DNA from 4 places in the Streptomyces sp. Xyl84 genome. Region 4 is predicted to be linked to each of the others. Evidence: riboswitches for the same ligand, from Rfam matches in the RefSeq annotation. Region 4 holds a riboswitch; each other region holds the start of a gene.
What was found. A riboswitch is a leader RNA that binds a small molecule or an ion and turns the genes downstream of it on or off. The one in region 4 is predicted to bind cyclic di-AMP.
Positions count from the first base shown of each region.

Region 1: it holds a riboswitch for cyclic di-AMP, as region 4 does, so the genes downstream of both, AC6I72_RS18715 (transglycosylase family protein) here and AC6I72_RS16750 (M23 family metallopeptidase) in region 4, are expected to answer to the same signal.
Region 2: it holds a riboswitch for cyclic di-AMP, as region 4 does, so the genes downstream of both, AC6I72_RS07900 (M23 family metallopeptidase) here and AC6I72_RS16750 (M23 family metallopeptidase) in region 4, are expected to answer to the same signal.
Region 3: it holds a riboswitch for cyclic di-AMP, as region 4 does, so the genes downstream of both, AC6I72_RS13290 (transglycosylase SLT domain-containing protein) here and AC6I72_RS16750 (M23 family metallopeptidase) in region 4, are expected to answer to the same signal.

Region 1 is NZ_AP029182.1:4,292,862-4,297,816, reverse strand. Features, by position in the region: gene AC6I72_RS18725 (FtsB family cell division protein) at 1-363, opposite strand, end outside; gene eno (phosphopyruvate hydratase) at 542-1,828, opposite strand; gene AC6I72_RS18715 (transglycosylase family protein) at 2,143-2,886, opposite strand; cyclic di-AMP (ydaO/yuaA leader) riboswitch at 2,891-3,057, opposite strand; gene AC6I72_RS18710 (transglycosylase family protein) at 3,240-4,451, opposite strand; gene AC6I72_RS18705 (cytochrome P450 family protein) at 4,584-4,955, opposite strand, start outside.
Region 2 is NZ_AP029182.1:1,848,954-1,853,908, forward strand. Features, by position in the region: gene AC6I72_RS07885 (bifunctional acetate--CoA ligase family protein/GNAT family N-acetyltransferase) at 1-783, opposite strand, end outside; gene AC6I72_RS07890 (HPr family phosphocarrier protein) at 987-1,268, shown strand; gene AC6I72_RS07895 (GntR family transcriptional regulator) at 1,609-2,265, opposite strand; gene AC6I72_RS07900 (M23 family metallopeptidase) at 2,518-3,276, opposite strand; cyclic di-AMP (ydaO/yuaA leader) riboswitch at 3,289-3,447, opposite strand; gene AC6I72_RS07905 (M16 family metallopeptidase) at 3,647-4,955, opposite strand, start outside.
Region 3 is NZ_AP029182.1:3,086,619-3,091,573, forward strand. Features, by position in the region: gene AC6I72_RS13275 (ABC transporter ATP-binding protein) at 1-209, opposite strand, end outside; gene AC6I72_RS13280 (LolA family protein) at 243-1,481, opposite strand; gene AC6I72_RS13285 (polyprenyl synthetase family protein) at 1,731-2,741, opposite strand; cyclic di-AMP (ydaO/yuaA leader) riboswitch at 3,425-3,619, shown strand; gene AC6I72_RS13290 (transglycosylase SLT domain-containing protein) at 3,624-4,118, shown strand; gene AC6I72_RS13295 (HAD family hydrolase) at 4,131-4,937, opposite strand.
Region 4 is NZ_AP029182.1:3,849,850-3,854,804, reverse strand. Features, by position in the region: gene AC6I72_RS16760 (PrsW family intramembrane metalloprotease) at 1-1,158, shown strand, start outside; gene AC6I72_RS16755 (aldo/keto reductase) at 1,178-2,122, opposite strand; gene AC6I72_RS16750 (M23 family metallopeptidase) at 2,392-3,468, opposite strand; cyclic di-AMP (ydaO/yuaA leader) riboswitch at 3,480-3,637, opposite strand; tRNA gene AC6I72_RS16745 (tRNA-Met) at 3,986-4,059, opposite strand; gene AC6I72_RS16740 (dihydrofolate reductase family protein) at 4,106-4,955, opposite strand, start outside.

The DNA of each region.
Region 1 (4,955 bases), 440 kb from region 4:
GGTGTAACCGGTCTCGCCGGGCAGTACGTAGTGCAGCCTGCGCCGGATCTGCTGCCGGGCGTAGGCGTCGTCCTGCCAGCGCGCCTTCAGGTCGCGCAACTGCTCGACCCGCTGCTGCGCCTGCGCCTTCTGCCGCTGGAGGTCGGCGATGTCGGCGCGCTGGGCGACGTACTGCCGCATCGGGTAGGCGAGGGCGACCACCATCGAGCACACGACGAGCGCGAGCAGCGCGGCGCGCCCGGTGAGCCGGGAGCGGCGGGCCTGACGCCGGGTCTGGGAGCGGTAGACACGGGCCGCGGTCTGCTCGCCGAGCAGCCTGAGCCTGGTCGCGGTGGAGAACCGGTCCCGGTCCTTCACGGCCATCGTCCCGCCTCCCGTCGGTCGTCTCGTACGCGCCGCACACGCGCGTACGTCCCCGGACACGGTACGGGACCGGGTACGGGGACGTACGGGCGACTGGCTGAGCCTCACTCTTCGCGGCCCGGCTCGGCCGTGGTGCGGTTCAGCCCTCGAAGCGGCTGTTCAGCCCTTGAGCCGCTGCTCAGCCCTTGAAGCGCGGGAAGGCGCTGCGGCCGGCGTAGACCGCGGCGTCGTCGAGGATCTCCTCGATGCGCAGCAGCTGGTTGTACTTGGCGACGCGCTCGGAGCGGGCCGGGGCGCCGGTCTTGATCTGGCCGCAGTTGGTGGCGACGGCGAGGTCGGCGATGGTGACGTCCTCGGTCTCGCCGGAGCGGTGCGACATCATGCACTTGAAGCCGCTGCGCTGGGCCAGCTCGACGGCGTCCAGGGTCTCGGTGAGCGAACCGATCTGGTTCACCTTCACCAGCAGGGCGTTGGCGGCGCCCTCCTCGATGCCGCGGGCCAGGCGCTCGGGGTTGGTGACGAACAGGTCGTCACCGACGAGCTGGACCTTCTCGCCGAGCTTGTCGGTGATGATCTTCCAGCCGGCCCAGTCGTCCTCGAACAGCGGGTCCTCGATGGAGACCAGCGGGTAGGCCGCCACCAGCTCCTCGTAGTACTCCGTCATCTCGGCGGCGGAGCGCTCCTTGCCCTCGAAGAGGTACTTGCCGTCCTTGTAGAACTCGGAGGCGGCGACGTCGAGGGCCAGGGCGATCTGCTCGCCGGGCGCGTAGCCGGCTTCCTTGATGGCCTCGAGGATGAGGTCGAGGGCGTCGCGGTTGGAGCCGAGGTTCGGGGCGAAGCCGCCCTCGTCGCCGAGGCCGGTGGCCAGGCCCTTGCTCTTCAGGACCTTCTTGAGGGTGTGGTAGACCTCGGCGCCCCAGCGCAGGGCCTCGGAGAAGGACTCCGCGCCGATCGGGGCGATCATGAACTCCTGGATGTCCACGTTGGAGTCGGCGTGCGAGCCGCCGTTCAGGATGTTCATCATCGGCACCGGCAGCAGGTGCGCGTTGGGGCCGCCCAGGTAGCGGAAGAGCGGGAGGTCGCTGGCCTCGGAGGCGGCGTGGGCGACGGCGAGGGAGACGCCGAGGATGGCGTTGGCGCCGAGCGAGCCCTTGTTGTCGGTGGCGTCCAGGTCGAACATGGCCTGGTCGATCAGGCGCTGCTCGGTGGCGTCGTAGCCGACCAGCTCCGGGCCGATCTGCTCGATGACGGCCAGGACGGCCTTCTCGACACCCTTGCCCTGGTAGCGGTTCGGGTCGCCGTCGCGCAGCTCGATGGCCTCGAAGGCGCCGGTGGAGGCGCCGGACGGAACGGCGGCACGACCCGTGCTGCCGTCGTCGAGGCCGACCTCGACCTCGACCGTGGGGTTGCCTCGGGAGTCCAGGATTTCCCGGGCTACGACGACGTCGATGGACGGCACGAGCATCTCCTTCGTGGATGTGACGCTGAAAGTGCGGGGCGGTCTGCCTTGCGGCTGTGCCTTGCGACTAGAGCCTAACCGTCCCGGGCCGCCGACCGATCGACCGACCGTCCCGTGGACAGGGTGACGGTACACATTGTTCCAGCACGGAACAAAGGGCGAAGGGGCGGGGACGCGAACGGGAAGTGAAAAAGCCCCGCCCCGGTGCGTACGGGGGAACACGCACCGGGGCGGGGAGCCCGTGGGGACGGGGGCGGCCCCACGCGGCCTCCGTCGTGGAGGCCGCGCCTGGGGAGGGCCTGGGGCCGGGCTAGGCCCTGTCACTTCAGGTGGAGCTGCTGGCCCGGGTAGATGAGGTCGGCGTCGTCGACGATGTCCTTGTTCAGCTGGAACAGCTTCTCCCAGCCGCCGCGCACGCCGTGCTCGGTGGCGATGGAGCTGAGGGTGTCGCCGGCGGCCACCTTGTACTCGCCGTCGCCCTTCTTGACCTTCTTGCCGGTCGGGGTGGTGACGGTCTTCTTCGGGGCCGGACGCGTCGCGGAGCGGTCGGCGGCCCGCTGCTCGGTCGAACGGGTCGAGGTGCTGCTCTTGGAGCTGCTGGAGCTGCTGCTCGACGAGGACGACGAGGAGGAGGAAGAAGAGGAGGAGGACGAGGAAGAGGACGACGAGGAGCTGCTGCCGCCGCTGGAGGAGGCGCCGGACAGGCCCTTGCCGCAGACCGGCCAGGCACCCTTGCCCTGACCCGCGAGCACCTTCTCGGCGACGGCTATCTGCTGCGACTTGCTCGCCAGGTCGGCGCGCGAGGCGTAGGCGGTGCCGCCGTACGCGGCCCAGGTGGAGTTGGTGAACTGCAGGCCGCCGTAGAAGCCGTTGCCGGTGTTGATGGACCAGTTGCCACCGGACTCGCACTGGGCGACCGCGTCCCACTCGGAGGTGGTGGCGGCGGAGGCGTTGCCGGCCGCCATCAGCGGGCCGGCGACGGCGACACCGGCGACACCGGCGAGTGCGATGGCGCGGGTGGCCTTGGACGGACGACGATGCTTGCCCTTGCCGGAAAACAGCATGGAAGGATCCCCTCACCGACGCCTGCGAGGTGAGCTGTCGGGTTCGGGCCGGTTGAGTTGCCCGGCCGTGCCTTTGGGGAGGCACGGCTTCACCCCCAGCCGCTCCGGTCGTCTGACCGGCGCGGCAACTTACCTTGGGTCCCCCGCTCCTGCCTTCGGCGCTCGAAGCGACGACTGTTCCCGTACGGCCGCTGGCAGGATTCGGCGTTGCGGCAGCCGGGGCTCGCGGTGGCGAGCGGTCATGACCGTAGACAGGTGATCGGCCGGATTTCAAAGACGATCAGGGCTTCTGAGACTCATCCCACACTTTCACCGAATGGGACATTCGACGCGAAGCGTGACGTGAACTCCGCCTAGTTTCGGGCGTTTTCAGCGGGGACATCCAGGCTCTGACCGGCGACGATGTGGTCGGGGTCGGCGCCGATGGAGCCCTTGTTCGCGTCGTACAGCGCGTGCCATCCGCCGTGGACGTCAAGGGAGTCGGCGATGGACGTGAGGGAGTCGCCGGTGCGGACGGTGTAGGAGGCGGCGGACGAGGCGTGGACGGCGCCGCCCTCACGCGAGGCGTGCCGGCCGCCCGTCGCGCCCGTACGACCCTCGGCGGCCCCTTCGTCGGCGCTGCCGCCGCGGTGGCGGCCGCCACCGAGCGCACCGGTGTCGACGAGGGCCGAAGAGCCGACGCTCTGACCGTAGTTGTCCAAGTCGCCGGAGTCGCCCCCGTCGCCGGCGCCGTCCGCCCACGGGGTGGCGTCGGACGCGTCCGGGCCGTGAGAGGTGCCGGACTTGGGCGGGTTGCCCGTCTTCGTGGGCGAAGAGGGCGAAGTGGAGGGCTTCGTGGAGGAGTCGCCCGGTGTGCCGGTCCCGTGGGCGGAGCCGGCCCCCTTGGGGGTGTCCGCCGAAGAGCCGGACGAACCGGACGAGTCGCCCGTACCGCTCTGCGTGTCGTCGGGCAGACCGGGGTCGTTCACGCCGGACGGCCCCGAACCGCCCGTCCCGCTCCGCCCCTCGGAGTCGTCGGCACCGTCGGCGGAACCGGACGATCCGGAGGAGTGCGAGGACCCGGAGGAACCGGAAGAGCCCGAGGTGCCCGAGGACCCGGCCGAGCCGGAGGAGCCCGGGGTCCCGTCCGAGCCGGACTTCGAGGACGACGAGTCACCGCCCACGCCCGTGTCGACGTCCGCCGCACCGGAACTCCTGGTGAGTCCGGAGAGCAGCCCGCAGGTGTGCCAGGCACCGGGTCCGCGGTCGGCGAGGATCTTCTCGGCCACGGCTATCTGCTGGGAGCGGCTGGCCTGGTCGGCGCTGGCCGCGTAGGAGAGACCGCCGTACTTCTCCCAGTCGTCCTGGGTCAGCAGCAGGCCGCCGTAGTAGCCGTTGCCGTTGTCGGCGCTCCAGGAGCCGCCGGTCTCGCACTGTGCCACCTTGTCCCAGGTGGTGCCGTCGGCCGCGCTCGCGCCGGAGGCGGCGACCAGGGGGATGGCGATGGCCGATCCGGTCACTCCGGCGGCGACGATGAGGGCCGGAGCCTGACGGGGGCGACGGTGACGACCGTTCCCGGAGAGCATGCGGAGACCTTTCGCACGACAGCAGTGACCGGCGTGGCGGGAGGCTGGGAGGCCCCGGCGTCACACTGATGGGTGAAAGTAGCCGGTGTCGATCACTTGTCACAAGTTAATGCCGCACAGATCACGTGACGATCACTTAGTTGAGCGCGTGTCACCTTCGCCGCCGTCAGCGCCGGGGTGTACAGCCCCGAAGCGCACGGGCAGGGTCCGCAGCCCGCGCATGATGAGTCCGCCGCGCCAGCGCAGGTCCGCCGGGTCGGCGTCGAGCCGCAGGTCGGGCAGGCTGGTGAGGAGGGTGGCCAGCGCGGTCTGTCCCTCCAGGCGCGCGAGCGGGGCGCCCAGGCAGTAGTGGATGCCGTGCCCGTACCCGAGGTGCTGGTTGTCGCGGCGGCCGAGGTCGAGGGTGTCGGGGTGGGCGAACCGCTCCGGGTCGCGGTCGGCGGCGGCGAGGACCACCAGGACCGGGTCGCCGGCGGCGATGTCCTGCCCGCCCAGGGTGAGCGG
Region 2 (4,955 bases), 2.0 Mb from region 4:
GAAACCGGCCTCGCGCAGATGGCCGAGGAGGGTGCGGCCCACGCCCCCGGGCGCGCGGCCCGCTCCGATGACGGCGACCGAGCCGGGTACCAGCAGCCGCCGCACCGAGCGCGCCTCCGCGCGCTGCTCGCGCGCGTGCTGCACGGCCAGCGAGCGGTCGGTCGGCTCGATGTCGAACTCCAGGCGTACGACGCCGTCCTCGAAGCTGCGCTTCTGGGTGTACCCGGCGTCGGTGAACACCTTGATCATCTTGTTGTTGGCGGGCAGCACCTCCGCGGCGAAACGGCGGATGCCGCGCTCGCGGGCGACCGCCGCGATGTGCTCCAGGAGCGCGGAGGCGACGCCGCGGCCCTGGTGGGCGTCCTGCACCAGGAAGGCGACCTCGGCCTCGTCGGCGGGCTCGGACAGGGCGGGCGCGGCGGCGGACGGGGCGGCGGGGGCGGAGGCCGGTGCGTCGGCGGACACGGCGGTGGGCGCTCCGGCGGCGCCGAGGCGGTCGTAGCGTACGGTGGCGATGAACTCGCCGCCGATGGTGGCCGCGAGTCCCACCCGGTCCACGAAGTCGTGGTGCGTGAAGCGGTGGACGTCCTTCGCGGACAGTCGCGGGTAGGGCGCGAAGAAGCGGTAGTACTTGGACTCGTCCGACACCTGTTCGTAGAAGCTGACCAGCCGGTCGGCGTCCTCGGCGGTGATGGGGCGGATCCGCGCGGTGCCGCCGTCGCGCAGCACCACGTCCGCCTCCCAGTGGGCGGGATACTCGTGCCGGTCCGACGAGGTGCGCATGGGCCCCAGAGTACGGCTCGCGTCCGGCGACGGCGCGAGGCAGTCTGTGGAGCACACGCGCGAGGACACGCCCGGGGCGGGCACCTGCCGGACCGAGGCCGCGGTCCGGCACCGCCGGGACACCGGTTGCGGTGCCGTCCGGGACGTGCTTCACGTATGGGAAACTGGTCTAGACAACCTGAAACACTGAAGGGCAGCATCACATGGCTGAGCGCCGCGTCAACGTCGGCTGGGCCGAGGGCCTCCACGCCCGCCCCGCTTCCATCTTCGTCCGGGCCGCCACGGCCGCAGGGGTCCCCGTGACGATCGCCAAGGCCGACGGCAACCCCGTCAACGCGGCCTCCATGCTGGCCGTCCTCGGCCTCGGCGCGCAGGGCGGCGAGGAGATCGTCCTCGCCTCCGACGCCGAGGGTGCGGACGCCGCCCTGGACCGGCTGGCCAAGCTGGTCGCCGAGGGGCTCGAGGAGCTTCCCGAGACCGTCTGACCGCTCACCGCTCACCGAGTGCCGGGCGCGGCCACGGCCCCGCCCGGCCGCCGCTCACCGGCCGCGGTGCAGCACAGCGCGGACGAAAGCCGCGTCGCCCTTTTCTTCACGGGCGGCGCGGTTTTCGCGTGTTCAGTGCGCTCCGGAAAAGTGCGCGCGCACGCCGGAATCACGATCGTGCCGCCCGGCGATAACGCGCGCGGGCGCATACCGAGAACGCGATCGGGCGCACACCGGAAACGTGATCGCGCACACCGGAGACGCGCGCGAATTCGAGGCGGCGCGAATAACCGCCCGGCGCTTCCTCCGGTCGATTTCCTCTTTGTATACGGCAGCCTTGTTAATGCCGGACGCCCGATGTGTTGACGGGACGTTTCGGGGCGCTCACACGCTGCGCGGCGGTCACCCGCTCCGTGTGCAGGGCGGTGAGCGCCCGCGCGCGCTCGGCGTCGCCGCGTGCCACGGCGTCCACGATCGCCCTGTGCTCGTCCCAGGCCTCCACCGGGTCGGCCGGGTCCGGCACCCCGTACATCCAGGCGATCTTGTACCGGAGCTGGGTCAGGGCGGCGGTCAGCGCGGGACTGCCGCAGGCCTGCGCCAGGGTCTCGTGGAACCAGGCCGCCAGCGACCGCAGTTCCTCGCCGCCGCTGCCCGCCCGCTCCCGCCCCAGCCTGACCAGGCCGCGCAGCACCTTCAGATGGGCCTCGGTGCGCCGCTGGGCGGCCCGCGCCGCGCCCAGCGGCTCCAGCAGGAGGCGCATCTCCAGCAGGTCGGCGGCCTCCTGCCCGGTGGGCTCGGCGACACACGCGCCGGCGTGCCGGCGGGTCACGACGAAACCCTCGGCCTCCAGCGTGCGCAGGGCCTCGCGCACGGGCACGCGCGAGACGCCGTAGCGTCGGGCGAGGACCTCCTCGGCGAGCCGGGCGCCGCGCTCGTGGACGCCGGCGACGATGTCGTCCCGGATCGCCGTGCACACCGAGTGCGCCGGAACGCGCATGACCGACCTCCGCATTGATCCCGTGCGACTCCGCGACGAACGCGTGTTCCGCGACTCTATGACAATGCGCGGGAATTTCCGACCGCACGACGGAATCCGGGGTTATTTTTTGGTCAACGCGGAGCCTGGGAATACCGAAAACCCCGGCCGGGCGGCCGGGGCTTTCGGTGTCGTTCAGATGTCCGCGTGATCAGCGTCCACGTGTTCGGAGGTACGGGCCGTCGGACGGGCACGCCCTCGCAGGTGCCGCCGTCAGACGTTCACGCCGTGCTTGCGCAGGTAGGCGATCGGGTCGACGTCCGAGCCGTAGTCGGGGGTGGTGCGCGCCTCGAAGTGCAGGTGCGGGCCGGTGACGTTCCCGGTGGCGCCGGACAGGCCGATCTGCTGCCCCGGCGTGACCTGCTGGCCCACCGAGACGTCGATGGACGACAGGTGCCCGTACTGGGTGTACATGCCGTCGGCCATCCTGATCACGACCTGGTTGCCGTACGCCCCGCCCCAGCCGGTCTGCACGACGGTGCCGACGCCGACCGCGTGCACCGCGGTGCCGCTCGCGGCGTGGAAGTCGATGCCGGTGTGCGAGCCGGAGGACCACAGGGAGCCGCCGGTCTTGTAGCCGGTGGAGACGTACGAGCCGGTGATCGGCGGCACGAAGGTGTTGAGGCGCTTGCGCTCGGCCTCGCGGGCGGCCCGCTCCTTGGCCTCGCGCGCCTTCTTCGCCTGCTCGGCGGCCCGCTTGCGCGCGGCCTCCTCGGCCTGCTTGTGCCGGGCCGCCTCCAGCTGGGCGGCGGCCTGGGCGTCGACCCGCTCGGCGACGGTGTCGCCGAGGCTGACGACCGGGGTGAGGCCGGTGTCCGCGGGGGCCGGGGTCTCGGCGGCCAGGGCCGGGGAGGCGGCGAGGGTGCCGATGACGCCGGTGGTGGTGAGGGCCGCGACACCCGCCGCGCGGGCGGTGGTGCGCTGCACCCGGCCGGGACGGCGGTGCTTCCCGGTGGCGCGCGTGAACGCCATGTGGTGGCTGGTCCTTTCCTTCCCTCTCGCCTACCGGGTTAGCTGACGGGTTCGGAGCAGGAAGGTCTCCTACGGGCCCCGCGCGTGCGCGGCGCCCGATTCACCCCAGGGACTGAGTGGGTCCCCGGCTCCCCTGGCTCGCGCCGTACGGGGACTCGGCGATGGCTGTCCGGTGCCGCGGGTGCGGCGCACTGCCCGACGAACAGCCGGACCGACGCTAGACGGGCCCGCTTTCCGATCCCAAACGGATCCGGGTTTTTGTAGCGCAGGCCACAGGGCAGAAGGGCAGCCACTCCCCCAATCCGGACATCCCAGAGCCCTGGTGACGCGTCCGTCACCAGGGCCCCACGCGCGCGTGCCGGGCGGCGCGTTACTCGGCGGCGACGACGGTCACCGGGCCGATGCCGAGCGCCTCGACGGGCTCCTTGATCTGCGCCGCGTCCCCGACGAGCACCGTCACCAGCCGGTCCACCGGGAAGGCGCTGACGACCGCCGCGGTGGCCTCCACCGTGCCGGTCTGGGCGAGCTGCTGATAGAGCGTCGCCTGGTAGTCGTCGGGCAGGTGCTGCTCGACCTGGTCGGCCAGCGTGCTCGCCACGGCGGCGGCCGTCTCGTACTTGAGCGGCGCCACACCGACGAGGTTCTGCACGGCGACGTCCCGCTCGGCCTCGGTGAGGCCCTCGGCGGCCAGCTTGCGCAGCACGGTGAACAGGTCGTCCAGCGCGGGCCCGGTGTTCGGCGTGTCGACCGAGCCGCTGATGGCGAGCATCGCCGCGCCGGTGCCGTCGGGCGCGGAGCGCAGCACCTGGCCGAACGACCGCACCCCGTAGGTGTAGCCCTTCTCCTCGCGCAGGACGCGGTCCAGGCGGGAGGTGAGGGTGCCGCCCAGGCAGTAGGTGCCGAGCACCTGGGCGGGCCACACGCGGTCGTGCCGGTCGGGGCCGGTGCGGCCGATGAGCAGCTGCGTCTGGACGGCACCGGGCCGGTCCACGATCACGACGCGGCCGGTGTCGTCGGCGGTGACCGGCGGCACGGGCCGCGGCTCGGCCCGCGAACCGGTCCAGGAGCCCAGGGTCTCGCCCAGCAGCTCGTCGAGGTCGATGCCGGTGAGGTCGCCGACGACCACGGCGGTGGCCGTCGCGGGGCGTACGTGCCGGTCGTAGAAGGCGCGGACGGCGGACGCGTCGACGGCGCCGACGGTGTCCTCCGTGCCCTGGCGGGGACGCGACATGCGCGCGGTGGCCGGGAACAGCTCCTTGGAGAGTTCCTTGGCGGCCCGGCGGGAGGGGTTGGCCAGCTCGTGCGGGATCTCGTCGAGCCGGTTGCGCACCAGCCGTTCGACCTCGGACTCGGCGAACGCCGGTGCCCGCAGGGCGTCCGACAGCAGCCCGAGCCCCTTGGCCAGCCGGGAGGCCGGGACCTCCAGGCTGAGCCGTACGCCGGGGTGGTCGGCGTGCGCGTCCAGGGTGGCGCCCGCGCGCTCCAGTTCGGCGGCGAACTCCTCGGCGGAGTACTTGTCGGTGCCCTCGGAGAAGGCCCGCGCCATGATCGTGGCGACGCCGTCCAGGCCGGCCGGCTCCGCGTCCAGGGGTGCGTCGAGGAGCACCTCCACGGCGACGACCTGCTGGCCGGGGCGGTGGCAGCGCAGCACCGTCAGGCCGTTGTCCAGCGTGCCGCGC
Region 3 (4,955 bases), 760 kb from region 4:
GGGCCGAGGAAGCCGAAGACGCTGCCCGCCGGAACGGTCAGGTCGAGACCGTCGACGGCGAGCTGTCCCCCGCGGTAGCGCTTGGTGAGCGCACGGGTGCGGATGACACTGCCGCCGGTGTCGCCCGCACCCTCGCCGGCGCCGTCCCTGCGGTCGCCGCGACCACGGCGGTCATCGCGCTCACCGCCGCCGCCCTCCGCGTCGTCCATCGGCTTCCTCGCTCCCTCGTACCCCCGGCGTGCCTACCGCGCGGTGTCCGCCGCCTTCACCAGCGCGTCCTTGGTGACGGCACCGGCGTAGACCTTGCCGTCGTCCGTGATCAGCGCGTTGACCAGGCGGGTGGAGAAGACCGTGCCCTTGCCGAACGTGCCGGTCACGTGGTCACCGAGCGAGCCCAGGAAGCCGCTGAGGTCCCCGCTGCCGGAGTCCGTCGGGAGGCCGCCCTTGCCGCCGGTGTCGAAGGTGGCGATGGAGTTCCAGCCCTTGCCGATGACCTTCATGCCGTCCTTGGCGAGGCCCTTGTCCTGGGGGAAGTCCTTCGGCAGTCCCTGGTGCGGGGCGCCCGGCTTGCGTGCGTGCTCGCCCGCCTTGCCGTCCTTCTCCTCGGTGATCTTCGCGCCCTTGGGCGGGGTGAAGTCGAACGTGGAGGCGGCCGGCGCGGCGAAGCTGATCTGGGTGAAGCCCGCGTCGAGCACGGCGGCGCCGCCGCTCGCCGGGGTGAGCGTGAACTTCAGCGGCAGCCCGGTCCTGGAGTCCACCGCGATGCTGATCGCGCCGACGGTGGTGCCCGAGGCGTGCTTGGGCTTGATCACCAGTTTGTAGGCGTCCCGGCCGGCGACCTGTGCGGTGCCGTCGACCGTGACCGAGGTGGTGTCGTCGACCGACTTCAGGGCCTCGTCGGCGAAGTCCTTGGGCGTGGCGGGGACCCGCTGCTCCTTCCCCTTGTCGCCGTGCTCGGCGGCGGTGCCGTGGTAGACCTCGTTGGACTTGCTGTCGTAGCCCCAGACGTCCTTGCCGTTGTGCACGAGGCTGTACTCGGCGGCGCTCTCGACCAGCGAGAGCTTCTGCCGGTCCGGGCCGTCGCCCGCGACCCGCAGGGTGTGCGTGCCCGAGAGCAGCTCCGTCAGCTTGGCGGCCGGGTCGGCGGCCGAGCCGTCGCCGCCGCCCTTGACGGCGCCGGAGGCGAGGCTGCTCTCCAGGCCGCCGAGGCTGGGCAGACCGAGGTCGGTGCTGACCTTGACCGTGCCGGACAGCCGCTGGACGTCCGACTTGGCGATCTTCTCGATGAGTTGCTGCGCGTTGATCTTCGGCAGGTCGGGGTCACCGGAGTCGGCGAGTGCCGGGACGAGCCCGATGGTCGCCGCCGCCACCCCCACCACCGCGACCGGGACGACGTACCGCGCGGCCTTGCGGCGCGCCGAGTGCCTGCCGTCCGCCTCCGCGGTGTCGTCCCTGGTGTCGTCGGATTCGTACGGTGCCATGTGTGCCTTACCTCCGTCGTCGGCGGCGGCTGCCCGTGTGCACTGCTCCCACCCCAAGCCGCCATTCTCACCCGAATCGGTGAGGAGTGGTGCGGTCCGTGCTTCCATCTGACCAAATCGGCGGGGAGGAAGCGTCAGACCCCGGAGCCAACTCCGTGTACGACTGCGGTATGACACGTAAGGGCGGCGGCTCCCCCGCCCCGTAGGGGTCAGGGTGGAGACACCGCCCTCTGCCGGCGGGGACAGGGCCTAGCCGGCCCGGTGCACCACCGCGTCGCACAGCTGGAGCAGCGCGGCCTTGGCGTCGCACTCGCGCAGCGGCGCGAGCGCGGCCCGCGCCTCCTCCGCGTACCGCACGGTGTCCCGGCGGGCCTGTTCCAGGGCGGGGTGCGCGCGCAGCGCCGCCAGCGCCTCGGCGTGCCGGGCGTCGTCGCTCAGGTCGGAGTCCAGCAGTTCGCACAGGGCGACGTCCTCGACGAGCCCCAGCCGGGCGGCGCGCTCGCGCAGCCGCAGCACCGGGAGCGTCGCGATGCCCTCGCGCAGGTCGGTGCCGGGCGTCTTGCCGGACTCGTGCGAGTCGGAGGCGATGTCCAGGACGTCGTCGGCGAGCTGGAACGCCACGCCGAGCCGCTCCCCGTACTGCGTCAGCACGTCCACGACCGTCTCGTCGGCCCCGGACATCATCGCGCCGAACCGGCACGACACGGCCACCAGCGACCCCGTCTTGCCGCCCAGCACGTCCAGGTAGTGCTCGACGGGGTCCCTGCCGTCCTGCGGCCCCGCCGTCTCCAGGATCTGGCCGGTGACCAGCCGTTCGAACGCCAGCGCCTGCACCCGGACGGCCTCCGGGCCGAGGTCGGCGAGGATCTGCGAGGCGCGGGCGAAGAGGAAGTCGCCGGTCAGGACCGCCACCGAGTTGCCCCAGCGGGTGTTCGCGCTGGCCACGCCGCGCCGCACGGCGGCCTCGTCCATCACGTCGTCGTGGTACAGCGTCGCCAGGTGGGTCAGCTCCACCACCACGGCCGACGGCACGATGCCCGGCGCGTACGGATCGCCGAACTGGGCCGCGAGCATCACGAGCAGCGGGCGGAACCGCTTCCCGCCCGCCCTGACGAGGTGCTGGGCGGCCTCCGTGATGAACGGGACCTCGCTCTTGGTGGCTTCGAGCAGCCCTTCCTCGACAGCCGCCAACCCGGCCTGGACATCGGCTTCGAGAGCCTGGTCCCGCACGCTCAGCCCGAACGGCCCGACGACGGTCACGAGGGGTCTCCTGTCTGCTGGTGTCTGCTGGCGCTACACGGTTTGTCGATAGGTCGCTGCCATCACTCAAGTCAGCGTATCCGGTCACGTTTCGATCACCGATAGCGCCCACCGATACAGGCCAGGTGGTATCGGATCACGACCGATATGTTTTCGATCACCACGTATGAACAGATATTTATCGACTCACTCCTCCCTACTCTGCCCCCTCCCCCGCGTCACACCGAGCACGACGGACCGCGACGGACCGCCACGGAGCGCGACGAACCCCCGTCCGCCCGAACGGGGCCACAACCTCACCGAACGTGACAACCACCCCTCCCCCTCCCCTGCTGCCCCGCACCGGCACCACCACTCCCCGCCCCTCCCCCGCCCCACCCTCACCGGAGGAGTCCGATTTACCCTTATTGGCATTTCAATTCCCGTTGGCCGTAAATGCTCCTGGCCGGATTATTCCGTGAGTTGGGTCACGCGCACCCTGCCACCCCGCGGCCACCCCGCACACCCCCGCTTCCCTTCCCCCGCATACGAGTTGACCCTTGGCAGATGCAAAGGATCAAGTGCCCAAAACACCCCGGATCAAGGTCAACTAGGGCGATGTATGAATCAGGTACTTGTTCGGGACATGTGCTCTCGCATACGTTCCCGGCCAGTCGGGTGGACGCCGAATCCTGCCACCGCCCGATATCCATCGACCGAACCACTTCATGGCAGGAGCGGGGGACCCAGGTAAGTCGCCGGGCCGGAACGCCGTACGTCGTCCTACGTCGTACGCCGTGCCGGAACGGCTCGGGGTGAAGCCGTGCCACCCGAGGGCACGGCCGGGCACCTCCCCGCCCGAACCCGACAGCTCACCTCGCAGGCGACGGAGAGGAATCCCCCATGCCTGCAAACGGTCAGCGCCGTTCCCGCACCGCCCGCCTCGTCCGCACCCTCGCCGTCTCCGGCACGGGTGCCGCCGTCCTCGCCCTCCCCCTGATCGGCGCCACCAGCGCCTCCGCCGCCCCCGCGGCGGCGACCACGGCCACCGCCAAGACGGTGAGCACGGTCGCCTACCCGAACAACCTGGATGGCTGGATCCGCGAGTCGCTCGCGATCATGGGCCAGAAGGGCATCCCGGGCACGTACAACGGCATCTACCGCAACGTGATACGCGAGTCCTCCGGCAACCCGCTGGCCATCAACAACTGGGACTCCAACGCCGCCAAGGGCATCCCGTCCAAGGGCCTGCTCCAGGTCATCCAGCCGACCTTCAACGCCTACCACGTGGCCGGCACGTCGTTCGACATCTACAACCCGGTCGCGAACATCACGGCCGCCTGCAACTACGCGGCCGCGCGCTACGGCTCCATCGACAACGTCTTCAGCGCGTACTGACGGATCCGGCCCTCAGACGAACAGTCGCTCGAGGACGACGGCCACGCCGTCGTCCTCGTTCGACGTGGTGACCTCGTCGGCGACCGCCTTCAGCTCCGGGTGGGCGCCGGCCATGGCCACTCCCCGGGCGGCCCACCGGAACATGGGGATGTCGTTCGGCATGTCTCCGAAGGCGAGGGTGTCCTCGGGCCCCAGCCCCAGACGCCCGGCGGCCAGGGCCAGACCGGTCGCCTTGGTGATGCCGTGGGGTTGCAGCTCCACGGTGCCCGGGCCCGACATGGTGACCGCGACGAGGGAACCGGCCACCCCGCGGGCCGTCGCCGCCAGCTCGTCGTCGGACAGGGCGGGATGGCGCAGCAGCACCTTGCTGATGGGCGCGCGCCACAGGTCGTCGCGCCGCGCCACCCGCTGGGCGGGCAGCGTGGGATGCGGCATGCGGTACCCGGGCTCGATGAGCGTGAGCCCCTCCACCCCGTCCTGGTCGACCGCCGCGTACACCTCCCCCACCTCCGCCTCGATCTTGCCGAGCGCCGTCTCGGCCGTCTCCCGGTCGAGCGTCTGCGACCACAGCAGACGGTCTTCCCCGGCGTCGTAGAGCTGTGCGCCCTGGCCGCACACCGCGAGCCCGGTACCGCCCAGGTCCTTCAGCAGCGGCCGTACCCTCGGCGCCGGCCGGCCGGTCACGACGAGGTGCCGGGCGCCTGCCGCCGCCGCCCGCGCGAGTGCGGCGAGGGACCGCTCGGACAGGGTGTCGTCGCCGCGCAGCAGCGTTCCGTCCAGGTCGGTGGCGATGAGGGCGGGGGCGTGGGGAGCGGGCATGATCAGAGAATACGGATC
Region 4 (4,955 bases):
GCGCTGATCGCGATCGTCGCCAACAGCTTCGCGACCAAGTGGATCGCGACCGCGACCGCCGACCCGGCCGGCGCGGACACGCTGGGCGCGACGGTGATAGCGCCGGTCGTGGAGGAGTCCGCGAAGGCCGCCGCCGTCCTGCTGATCTTCCTCTTCCGCAGACGCGACTTCACCGGCATCGTCGACGGCGTGGTCATCGCCGGGACCACGGCCACCGGCTTCGCCTTCACCGAGAACATCCTCTACCTCGGCACCGCCTTCGGCACCGACCAGATGACCGGCGGCCAGGGCATCGCCTCCGTCACCGCGGCGACCTTCTTCGTGCGCGTGATCATGTCCCCGTTCGCGCACCCGCTGTTCACGGTCTGCACCGGCCTCGGTTTCGGCATCGCCGCCCTGGCCGGGGAGCGCCTGCGCCGTGGCCGGCTGCTGCTGCCACCGGCCGGCCTGCTGCTCGCGATGGGCATGCACGCGTTCTGGAACGGCTCGTCGACCTTCGGCCGGTACGGGTTCTTCGCGGTCTACGGCGGTTTCATGGTGCCCGCCTTCGGACTGCTCACCTGGCTGGTCGTCTGGACCCGGCAGCGCGAGCTGCGCGCCATCCGCGAGGAACTGCCCGCGTACGCCGCCGCCGGCTGGCTGACGCCCGCCGAGCCGTTCGCCCTCGGGTCCATGCGGGCGCGCCGGCTGGCCCGCGAGTACGCCGGCCGGCACCTGGGCAAGGCCGCGGCGCGGACGGTGGCGCAGTACGAGGCCTACGCGACCTCGCTGGCCTTCCTGCGCCGCCGGGGGCGCCTGGGGCGGGTCGGCGCCGGCTTCGGCGCACGGGAGCGGGAGCTGCTGCACGAGATGTGGCGCAGGCGGGAGGTGGCCCAGCCCGCCCTGGACCACGCGGCACGGATGACCGCGCCGCCCGTACGGGTCGTCCCGCCGCCCTGGCCGACGTACGGCCTGTACGGGTACGGGACGTACGGGTACGGATACGGGCAGGCCCCGCAGGGACAGCCTCCGTACGGGCAGTCTCCGTACGGGCAGCCCTCGCACGGGCAGCCTCCGTACGGGCCGGCGGGACCCGCGGGGCCGGTCGCGCCGTACCCCGCGGGCTCGGCGGGCTCTGCGGGGTACGGCCCGCACCAGCCCTACCGGACACAGCCGTGAGGCCGTGACGCCGTGAGGCTCAGGCGGAGGCCTGCGTGAGCCGCGTGACCTCTTCGTCCGTCAGTTCCAGCCCGGCCACCGCCAGCAGCGCCGGGAGCTGTTCCACCGTCCGGGCCGAGGCGATCGGGGCGGCCACCGTAGGCTGGGCCGCCAGCCAGGCCAGGGCCACCGTGGCCGGCTCGGCACCGCGGGCGCGGGCGATCTCGTCGAGCGCGGCCAGGACCTTCTGGCCGCGCTCGCTCGCCAGGTGCTTGGCGGCGCCCTCCGCGCGCGGGCTGTCGACCGTGGCGCCGGGCCGGTACTTCCCGGTCAGGAACCCGGAGGCAAGCGCGTAGTACGGGACGGCGGACAGACCGGCCCGCTCGGCGAGGTCCCGCAGGCCGCCCTCGTAGGTGTCCCGGGAGACGAGGTTGTAGTGCGGCTGGAGCGCCACGTACCGGGCGAGTCCCTCGCGCTCGGAGAACTCCAGGGAGGCGGCCAGGCGCTCGGCGGAGATGTTGGAGGCGGCGATGTACCGCACCTTGCCCGCCTTCACCAGTTCGTCGAGGGCGCCGATGATCTCCTCCACCGGCACGTCGGGCTGGTCGAAGTGGGTGTAGTAGAGGTCGATGTGGTCGGTGCCCAGACGCTTGAGGGAGGCGTCGGCCGCGGCCCTGATGGTGGCGGCGGACAGGCCCCGGAAGTCCGGGTGCTGGCTGACCTTGGTGGCGATGACCACGTCGGAGCGGTTGCCGCGCTCCTTGATCCACTTGCCGATGATCGTCTCGGACTCGCCGCCGTGGTTGCCCTCCACCCACGCCGAGTAGGAGTCGGCGGTGTCGATGAAGTTGCCGCCGGCCGCCGTGTAGGCGTCCAGGACGGCGAAGGACTGCGCCTGGTCGGCGGTCCAGCCGAAGACGTTGCCGCCGAGGGCGAGCGGGAAGACCTCGAGGCCGGACGGGCCCAGCTTGCGTAGAGAAGTCATGCTCCTCATCAACGACCAGTGCGGAGTACCCCATTCCGCACCGCGCCGGTGACCGGCGCAAAGGTTGCGCAAACCACCCGGTCGGCAGGCGGACCGGAAAGAACCTGAAAGGGCGCGGCCCGGACTGCCGGGGGGAGCCCTGCCGTCGGCGGGGTCCGGACCGTGGCCGGGAGCCGGACTGCCGGCGGGCAGCGACCTTCGGCGGAACCCGGGCCGTCGGTGGGACCCGGGCCGTCGCGGGCGGCGGCGTGCCGGCCGGCGGCGGTCCGTCAGGGGGTGAGGCCCTTGGACTGGAGCCACGCCATCGGGTCGATGCCGGCGGCCTGGCCGTCCGGGTGGACCTCCAGGTGCAGGTGCGGCCCCGTGACGTTGCCGGTGGCGCCGACCCGGCCGATGACCTCGCCCGTGCTCACCTTCTGGCCGGCCGCGACGCTGATCGACGACTGGTGGCAGAACCACAGTTCGGTGCCGTCGTCCAGGGTGAGGACCGTGCGGTAGCCGTAGGCGCCGGCCCAGCCCGCCTCGGTGACGGTGCCGCTGTGGACGGCCTTGATCAGGGTGCCGGTGGGCGCGGCGAAGTCGAGGCCGGTGTGGTGGCCGGAGGACCACATGGAGCCGGCCTGCCCGAAGGTGGAGGTGAGGGTGTACGAGGAGGTCGGCAGCGTGTACTGCTTGGCCAGCGCGGCCAGCCGGGCCGCCTCGGCCTCCTTGCGGGCCTCCTCCTCCGCCTTCTTCTTCGCGGCGGCGGCCTTGGCCTCGGCCTCCTTCTTCGCCTGGGCGGCGGCCTCCTCGGCCTGCCGGACGGCCTTGCGGGCCGCGGCCGCCTCCGTGGCCGCCCTGGCTCCGGCCTCGGCCTGGGCCTGCTGCTGCTCGGCCTGGGCCATGATCCGGCTGCGCAGCGCCTCGCCCGCGTCCGTGGCGGTGTGCGCGGTCGTCCCGGCGGTCACGGCCGGGGTCTCGGTGACGTCGCTGAGGGCGGTCGCGGAACCCTCGTGACCGTCGTGGCCGGATCCCTCGAAGAGACCGCCCACGGCGGGCAGGCCCTGCAGGGCGGGAACGTCGGGCAGGGAGATCGAGACCGGCGGCTTGCCGGTGTTGGCGCTGGCCATGCCGCCCGCCCCGACGGCCGCCATGACGCCCACGCCGAGCACGGTGGAACTGCGGGCGAGCCCGCCGCCGCGCTGCTTGGCCACGCGGTGCCGGCCGCGGACGGGACGGAGGGAGTCCTCGGTGGGGTTCCACTCCTCCCAGGGGCCCTGGTCGGGGTGCCGGTCACCGTAGGCGAAGGACTCGGTGCGCCGGCTCGGCACCGTCGGGGCTTCAGGGGCAGGCGGGTTGGACGCCACGCGGGCGTGCTCCTTTCCTTCCGTCTCGCCTACCGGGTTAGCTGACGGGTTCGGAGCGGGAAGGTCTCCTACGCGCGTCAACCAGCCGCGTACACACGGCGGATGACGCCCGATTCACCCCAAGTTGGTGGTTCCCCGGTTCCCTCGCGGGATTCGGCGCGCGCGCACGGAGCCGCCTTCGGTGACGGCTGGGACGACCGCGCTGCGTTATCGAACGTTAATAGACCCGGGGCTCCGATTCCAAGCCGATCGTCTTGATCCTTAAACCTTTTTGGCCAGAACATAAGCCTCACGAGGGATGGAAACGGGGTGAGTTGACTGGACTTCAGGCCACATCACGACGTCATCGAGCCGCGTCCGGCCCGGACCGTCCGGTGATGGTGTGTCAGTTGTTATGCGGACGGGGACGGCCCGCTCACGTCAGGTCACAACGATCAAGGAGCGGCCGGAGCGCCGGAACGAACGGAAACGGCTCAGGGCCGGAATCCTTGATCGGATTCCGGCCCTGAGCCTTCAGTAGCGGGGACAGGATTTGAACCTGCGACCTCTGGGTTATGAGCCCAGCGAGCTACCGAGCTGCTCCACCCCGCGTCGTTGAAACCAGTGTACGTCATCCCCGGGGTGGAATGCACACGCGTCACAGCAGGTGGCGATTGGGCTCCTTGGCCTGACCCTCGAACTCCGGCAGGACGACGACGTCCGCGCCCGCGGCCGCCAGCACCCCGGACCCGTCGGCGGCCTCGACGAACGTGTCCGGCTCCCGCCAGGCCGTGACCACTCGCCGCACCCCCGCGTCCAGAATCAGCCGGGCGCACGGACGCGGCCGGGAGGCGCGTCGGGCGCACGGTTCCAGGCTGCTGTACACCGTGGCCCCCGGCAGCCGCGGATCCGCCGGATCGGTCTTCGCGAGCGCGGCCTCCTCCGCGTGCACCACCGGATCGCCGGCCTCCCGCGAGTGGCCGCGGGCCAGCTCGGTGCCGTCGGCGGCGACCACCACCGCGCCCACGCTGAACGCCGTCCGCGACGGCGGGCACTGGCCGGCCAGCTCGCACGCGATCCGCAGCCAGTGCCGGTCGGCGGGAACGGGGGCGGCTCCCGTGCCGGGGGCCGTGGGCTCGTAGCGCATGAGGACGACGTCACCGAGGGCCCGTGTCTCCACCAGCCGCAGCCGTCCCCTCTGGTACCCGCCGGGGCCGAACAGCCGCGGCGCGCCGGGGTCCCCGACGAGCAGCGGTGCGAGCACGAGGTGCAGTTCGTCGGCGAGCTGCCGCTGGAGCAGCTGGGTGTGCACGGTGCCGCCGCCCTCGACCATGAGCCGGCGCACACCGTGCACGTCGTGCAGGTGCTCCAGCACCGCGTGCCAGTCGAGTCCGGCACCGAGCGCCACGACGGAGACGGCCGCGGCACCGGCACCGGCACCGGCACCGGCATCCGCACCGGCGTCGTCGGTCCTGCCGCCGGCTCCCGGTCCCGCTCCGGTGCCGATG